Regions from separate parts of the Paenibacillus sp. Y5S-9 genome, predicted to be linked through region 2. Evidence: a T-box and tRNA genes for the amino acid it is inferred to sense, from the RefSeq annotation. Region 2 holds a T-box; the other holds one or more tRNA genes.
What was found. A T-box is a leader RNA that pairs with one kind of tRNA and senses whether it is charged. The one in region 2 lies ahead of trpS (tryptophan--tRNA ligase), so its partner is inferred to be a tRNA-Trp.

Region 1: it encodes a tRNA-Trp, which carries the amino acid that the T-box ahead of trpS (tryptophan--tRNA ligase) is inferred to sense. The anticodon was not compared.

Annotation. Positions count from the first base shown of each region.
Region 1 is NZ_CP145887.1:5,776,656-5,780,047, forward strand. Features, by position in the region: gene V6669_RS25470 (methyltransferase domain-containing protein) at 1-548, opposite strand, end outside; tRNA gene V6669_RS25475 (tRNA-Leu) at 713-791, opposite strand; tRNA gene V6669_RS25480 (tRNA-Cys) at 798-871, opposite strand; tRNA gene V6669_RS25485 (tRNA-Gly) at 878-952, opposite strand; tRNA gene V6669_RS25490 (tRNA-Gln) at 957-1,031, opposite strand; tRNA gene V6669_RS25495 (tRNA-His) at 1,054-1,126, opposite strand; tRNA gene V6669_RS25500 (tRNA-Trp) at 1,155-1,228, opposite strand; tRNA gene V6669_RS25505 (tRNA-Tyr) at 1,235-1,320, opposite strand; tRNA gene V6669_RS25510 (tRNA-Thr) at 1,330-1,405, opposite strand; tRNA gene V6669_RS25515 (tRNA-Phe) at 1,425-1,500, opposite strand; tRNA gene V6669_RS25520 (tRNA-Asp) at 1,596-1,673, opposite strand; tRNA gene V6669_RS25525 (tRNA-Met) at 1,700-1,773, opposite strand; tRNA gene V6669_RS25530 (tRNA-Val) at 1,791-1,866, opposite strand; tRNA gene V6669_RS25535 (tRNA-Glu) at 1,934-2,005, opposite strand; tRNA gene V6669_RS25540 (tRNA-Ser) at 2,015-2,106, opposite strand; tRNA gene V6669_RS25545 (tRNA-Asn) at 2,110-2,185, opposite strand; rRNA gene V6669_RS25550 (23S ribosomal RNA) at 2,254-3,392, opposite strand, start outside.
Region 2 is NZ_CP145887.1:757,381-760,772, forward strand. Features, by position in the region: gene V6669_RS03505 (spore germination protein) at 1-28, opposite strand, end outside; gene V6669_RS03510 (endospore germination permease) at 9-1,115, opposite strand; gene trpS (tryptophan--tRNA ligase) at 1,185-2,177, opposite strand; T-box leader at 2,318-2,631, opposite strand; gene V6669_RS03520 (DMT family transporter) at 2,659-3,392, opposite strand, start outside.

The DNA of each region.
Region 1 (3,392 bases), 1.9 Mb from region 2:
GTACTTATATACACATACTTCCGGGCGCAATTAATCGCCTGCTCAATCGTTTCCCAATCCGACATTGCTGGACACATGGATGCAAATGCAAAGTCATATTTTTTCTCCCAACCCTTATCCTTAATGGAGATTTCCTCATATCGTTCGTTTACGATTTCGATATTGGATTCCAAAGATGAAGGTATCGTCTCTTTCATGAGTGAAACAAGTAACTCAGAAGGCTCAACTGCGGTCACACTTGCCCCCTTTTCCGCAAAAGGAATGGTAAATATGCCTGAGGCTGCTCCAATGTCCAAAATGGATAACCCTGCAAATTCTACACCCTGATTCTCAATCCAGCCCATAATGCGCTCAGAACGCTGCTTTCCTTCTTCAGTGAACGACTGTGCATGATAATCCCTGGCCCACCGCCCAAATGCTTCTTCTGTATTAGAGGGGACGCTTTTCTTCTTATAATTTGAACTTCTCGGACGATTCTTCCATGCCTCTTCCCATACAGAAAGATCAAATAACAGATCGGTATCCGATACATTTTTTCCATCAGTCACTCTACTTCACTCCTCTACATTAAAGACTTTACTTATCTACAATATACTTTATATAATCATACGTCAATCTTTAACTCTAGATTTTCTTACTGCACATAAATCGTTTCATATAAAATAAAAATAGCCCTACACATTGCATTAGCAACATGTAGGGCTATTCAATATACCGGCGAGAGGACTCGAACCTCCACGGTTTCCCACTCGATTTTGAGTCGAGCGCGTCTGCCATTCCGCCACGCCGGCATATGCTGGAGGCGCCACCCAGATTCGAACTGGGGATAAAGCTTTTGCAGAGCTGTGCCTTACCACTTGGCTATGGCGCCATATTTTGGAGCGGACGACGGGAATCGAACCCGCGACCCTCGCCTTGGCAAGGCGATGCTCTACCGCTGAGCCACGTCCGCATAATGGCTGGGGATATAGGATTTGAACCTATGCATGACGGAGTCAAAGTCCGTTGCCTTACCGCTTGGCTAATCCCCAATAAAAAATGAAAAAACAAAGGGGCGATCGAGGGGAATTGAACCCCCGAATGCCGGATCCACAAACCGGTGCGTTAACCACTTCGCCACGATCGCCACAAAAGGTTATTTTCTAAAAGTTAATTGGCAGGGGCAGCAGGAATTGAACCCACACCAACGGTTTTGGAGACCGTTGTTCTACCTTTAAACTATGCCCCTAAAAACTGGTGGAGGATGATGGATTCGAACCACCGAACCCGTACGGGAGCAGATTTACAGTCTGATGCGTTTGGCCACTTCGCTAATCCTCCAGGATTACATGGTGCCGGCGAGAGGACTTGAACCCCCAACCTACTGATTACAAGTCAGTTGCTCTACCAGTTGAGCTACACCGGCGTATTAAATTGTTTTAAAATGGTGGCTCGGGACGGAATCGAACCGCCGACACGAGGATTTTCAGTCCTCTGCTCTACCGACTGAGCTACCGAGCCATAATAAAGTCTAATCTTAATTCCTTACACTTTATATAGGGCATCAGTGCCATACAGCAGATGTAGTGAACAGTTTGCCTCATGTAAAGATTAAATGGCGGAACCGACGGGATTCGAACCCGCGATCTCCTGCGTGACAGGCAGGCATGTTAGGCCAACTACACCACGGTTCCAGATCACTTTCTCAAGGAAAGTATAATTGCGGGGGCAGGATTTGAACCTGCGGCCTTCGGGTTATGAGCCCGACGAGCTACCGGGCTGCTCCACCCCGCGTCGTTATAAAGTTTATATGGTGGAGGCTGAGGGGATCGAACCCCCGACCCTCTGCTTGTAAGGCAGATGCTCTCCCAGCTGAGCTAAGCCTCCGAACAACACATTTATGATCATACCATAATCTTGTTGTAAAAATCAACTTCTTTTTTTGAAGTTATTATGACCCGTAGGGGATTCGAACCCCTGTTACCTCCGTGAAAGGGAGGTGTCTTAACCCCTTGACCAACGGGCCTTAATATTATGGCGGAGAGAGAGGGATTCGAACCCTCGAGACGCTTGTGACGCCTACACGATTTCCAATCGTGCTCCTTCGGCCAGCTCGGACACCTCTCCATATGGCTCCCCGAACAGGGCTCGAACCTGTGACAACTCGATTAACAGTCGAGTGCTCTACCAACTGAGCTATCAGGGAATATGCTTCAGAGATCGTTCTCTGAAAACTAGATTCGAAACGAAACACGCGATTTACAACTTGCATATTTGGATAAGCCCTCGACCGATTAGTACTGGTCAGCTCCATGCATTGCTGCACTTCCACCCCCAGCCTATCTACCTCGTCGTCTTCAAGGGGTCTTACATACTGGGAAATCTCATCTTGAGGGGGGCTTCACGCTTAGATGCTTTCAGCGTTTATCCCGTCCGTACATAGCTACCCAGCGGTGCTCCTGGCGGAACAACTGGTACACCAGCGGTACGTCCATCCCGGTCCTCTCGTACTAAGGACAGCTCCTCTCAAATTTCCTACGCCCACGACAGATAGGGACCGAACTGTCTCACGACGTTCTGAACCCAGCTCGCGTACCGCTTTAATGGGCGAACAGCCCAACCCTTGGGACCTACTTCAGCCCCAGGATGCGATGAGCCGACATCGAGGTGCCAAACCTCCCCGTCGATGTGGACTCTTGGGGGAGATAAGCCTGTTATCCCCAGGGTAGCTTTTATCCGTTGAGCGATGGCCCTTCCATGCGGTACCACCGGATCACTAAGCCCGACTTTCGTCCCTGCTCGACTTGTAGGTCTCGCAGTCAAGCTCCCTTATGCCTTTGCACTCTTCGAATGATTTCCAACCATTCTGAGGGAACCTTTGGGCGCCTCCGTTACTCTTTAGGAGGCGACCGCCCCAGTCAAACTGCCCACCTGACACTGTCCCCGCACCGGATTACGGTACCAGGTTAGAACCTAGATACGATCAGGGTGGTATCCCAACGTTGCCTCCATGGAAGCTGGCGCTCCCACTTCAAAGGCTCCCACCTATCCTGTACAGATCGTACCCAAATTCAATATCAAGCTGCAGTAAAGCTCCATGGGGTCTTTCCGTCTTGTCGCGGGTAACCTGCATCTTCACAGGTATTAAAATTTCACCGGATCTCTCGTTGAGACAGCGCCCAAGTCGTTACGCCATTCGTGCGGGTCAGAATTTACCTGACAAGGAATTTCGCTACCTTAGGACCGTTATAGTTACGGCCGCCGTTTACTGGGGCTTCGGTTCACAGCTTCGGATTGCTCCTAACCACTCCCCTTAACCTTCCAGCACCGGGCAGGCGTCAGCCCGTATACTTCGCCTTACGGCTTCGCACAGACCTGTGTTTTTGCTAAACAGTCGCTTGGGCCTTTTCACT
Region 2 (3,392 bases):
ACGTGGTGTCAATCGCTTGATGCTCCATGATGTTTCCTCCTCTGATGGCGTGAATGGATAAAGGCAACCGTCGTCGCGATAATCGCTAGTCCGCTCAGATACAAGAGATTGAACGGAAATATGTATTCGACCAGAAGCTTTTCGAAGGTCATATCATCCAGAGGATACAACATGGTTAGAATAAAGAAGACACCTAACGAGATACAACTGATAAGCCTTCTGGTAGAGCTCTTAATATTCCATATTTCTACTACAATATACATGGCGAGACTAATCCGGGTGAACGAGCCTGCGAGCCATTGGTAGATGGAAAAGAAGTCGGTTTGGGCGATGTATTTGCCCAAGGAGGCAATTCGCCATTCTTCAAAGGCGGGATATCTCATTTTGGCAGCCTCAAAAGGATCGAATTCCACAATCGCCCCGATGAGTGGGCCGACAGTCAGTCCCACAAGAATGAGTGCGAGCATCAGATACTGCCATACACGTATACGTTTGGAGAGATGAGGCTGGATATACCAGATGAACAGCAGTTCAAACATGCCTGCAAGACTGTAAATCATGCCATTCAGCACCGGATGCCAGCCATGTTCTAACACAGGCAGGAGACGGCTATAATCCTTGTATTGAGTGTTCACAATTGCAACATAGAAGCCCAGCAGTACCACTAGTGGAAGGATCAATCCTGCCGTAAATGCCAGTGAGCGGATACCTTTATATGCCCCATAGGCACAGAGAGACATGATGGCAATACTGGTTACCAGAATTGGCGTTTCTGTCAGATAATTTGTTTTGGCCCAAGTGGTGGTATCGTGCAGGGTGAAATAGATTGCGCTCAGAAAAAAGAGGCTGTTCCCAACTCGAAATAACATGCCAATGGGCTTGCCGAGACGGGATGTTAACCATTCATGCAAGGTTTGATGCTGGAGGAAACGAGAGACATAAGCGAGCATTAGCGCAAATATCAGAAATGGTCCGGCTGATAACAGGACGGAAATCCAAGAATCCCTTTTGGCCGCAGCCAAAAGGGCAGGAATAATTAGAACATGGCTGATCAAGCCAACGGACAACATGATCAACATCATAGCTTGTAAAAAAGAAGGTTGTGTTCGTTTCATGCTGAGGGGTCTCCTTTTCCCGATAGACTGTCCTCAGCAGTGTTAACGGGATTGGAGCGCTTCATACTGTCAGTCAAAATAACGAATACCCATGGCTTCTCTTACCTCTAACATCGTTTCCCGGGCCGCTTTCCTGGCCTCACGGGTACCCTCGATAAGAATCTCTTTCACTTGATCATCACGCTGTTCATAATAATTCCGTCGTTCGCGAAAAGGAGCAAGCAGATCATTGATGGCTTCACCTGCGATCTGTTTACAATCTTTGCATCCAATCCGCCCCTGACTGCAACCGGCATGTATTTCGTCTGCGTTCTCCTTGCGGAAAAGCTGATGATAGGCAAAAACAGGGCAGATATCCGGGTGTCCTGGATCAGAACGATGGATGCGGGCAGGATCAGTCTTGGCCTTGATCAATTTGGCTTTTACATCTTCAGGACTTGCATTTAATGAGATCGCATTCCCCATGCTTTTGCTCATCTTACCAACGCCATCCAGTCCTCCAAGCCGCTCTCCGGTCAAAATGCGGGGTTCGGGGAGAATGGGAGCGTATAACTCGTTGAACCGGCGAACCAATTTTCGTGCTGTCTCAATGTGAGGAATCTGATCTTCCCCTGCCGGAACAAGGGTGGCTTTACAGAATGCAATATCAGCAGCCTGACTGACCGGATATCCAAGAAATCCGTAGTACAGGTCGGTATATCCGCGATCACGTGCTTCGCTCTTGATGGTCGGATTATGCCGGAGTGTATTGACGGTAACAAACATGGAGAAGATCACAGTCAATTCCGCAATTTCCGGAATCATGGATTGAATGAACAGGGTAGCTTTGTTCGGATCAATGCCTACGGCGAGGTAATCAAGCGTGACTTGATGAACACTATCTGAAATCAGGCCAGGTTGATCATAGTGGGTGGTGAGTGCCTGAACATCTGCCAGTAAAATATAGGTTTTGTACTCTTCCTGCAATTGTACCCGACTGCGCAGGCTGCCTACGTAATGGCCGAGATGAAGTTGTCCGGTAGTCCGATCTCCTGTCAAAATAATATCCTTGTTTTTGTTCATGGTTTATTCTCCTTTGGTTTTGTGATTTTTCAACATTGAGCTGTCGCCACCAGCCGTCTTCCACGACCATCACCTCCTTTCAGCCTGCAAAAAAATCAAAAAAGCTTCGTCTTTTATCCCATTCCCCGGTTGGGAACAGAATAAAGGACGAAGCTTGTGCCTCGCGGTGCCACCTTCATTGGCCGCTCTGTTGCGGCCCACTTGAGGGATACGGATGAGGTATCTACCAGGAGCTCTTTTATGAGCTTCCATGCCTATCGATATCCTGTCCATGGATAACGGCTGGACATGCCGCCTCGCCTACTGAAAGTGTGTATTCCTAGGAACGGATACAGACTTGGTTCAACTTGGAACTCCGAAGCCCATTTCCACATATCCGATGCACCGACTCCCACCAGCCGCCGGCTCTCTGTAGCATCCTGACATATGTACTTCTCTTCATCATCGTGGATAACAAATGTTTACAATTTCCAGAATTATATCATGCTTTGATTCCACTGACCAGCCTATGTTTGCGACCACTCATATTGGTGCCAAGCACACCAGCGATAATCAACAATGCACCAATATAGTGGTAGCTACCCACTGGTTCATGCAATATCCATGCACCTCCTACGATGGAGATGAGCGTGGACAGATTGCTGAATACACTCATTTGCGAAGCCTCCAGATGGGTCAGAGCATAGCTCGCGAGCAGGGTGGAGATCATGGTGGAGAGAATTGCCAGATAAGCGAGCGCACCCAGATAGGATGTATCTCCAAGTGGTTTGATGTAGTCCATCATGGAACCGCTGGAAGCATGACGGATCAGGGAAGCGGCGTTAAATACAATACAGCCAACCATTAATGTGACCCATGTTAGTTCCATTGGTTTGTACTTCTGGGTTAATGGTCTTGCAAGCACACCATACCCTGCAAAACAGACTGTGGATAACAGCAATAATGCAATGCCTTTCAGGTTACCTATAGACATGCCGCTTCCTTGCATTATGAAGATAAAAACTACTCCAGCGACAGACAGAAGCAGGTACATCTTCTGCATCGTGGATGTGCGTTCCTTCAGGAAAACTGAAGCGAGAACGAGTGTGAATACAGGAGCCATAGCCTGAATAATACCAGCTTCCGATGAGTTGGAAGATACAAGTCCAAAGGCTTGAAAGGCAAAAAATAAAACGGGAGATAACAGCCCCAGTGGAATAATTCTCCACAGATCAC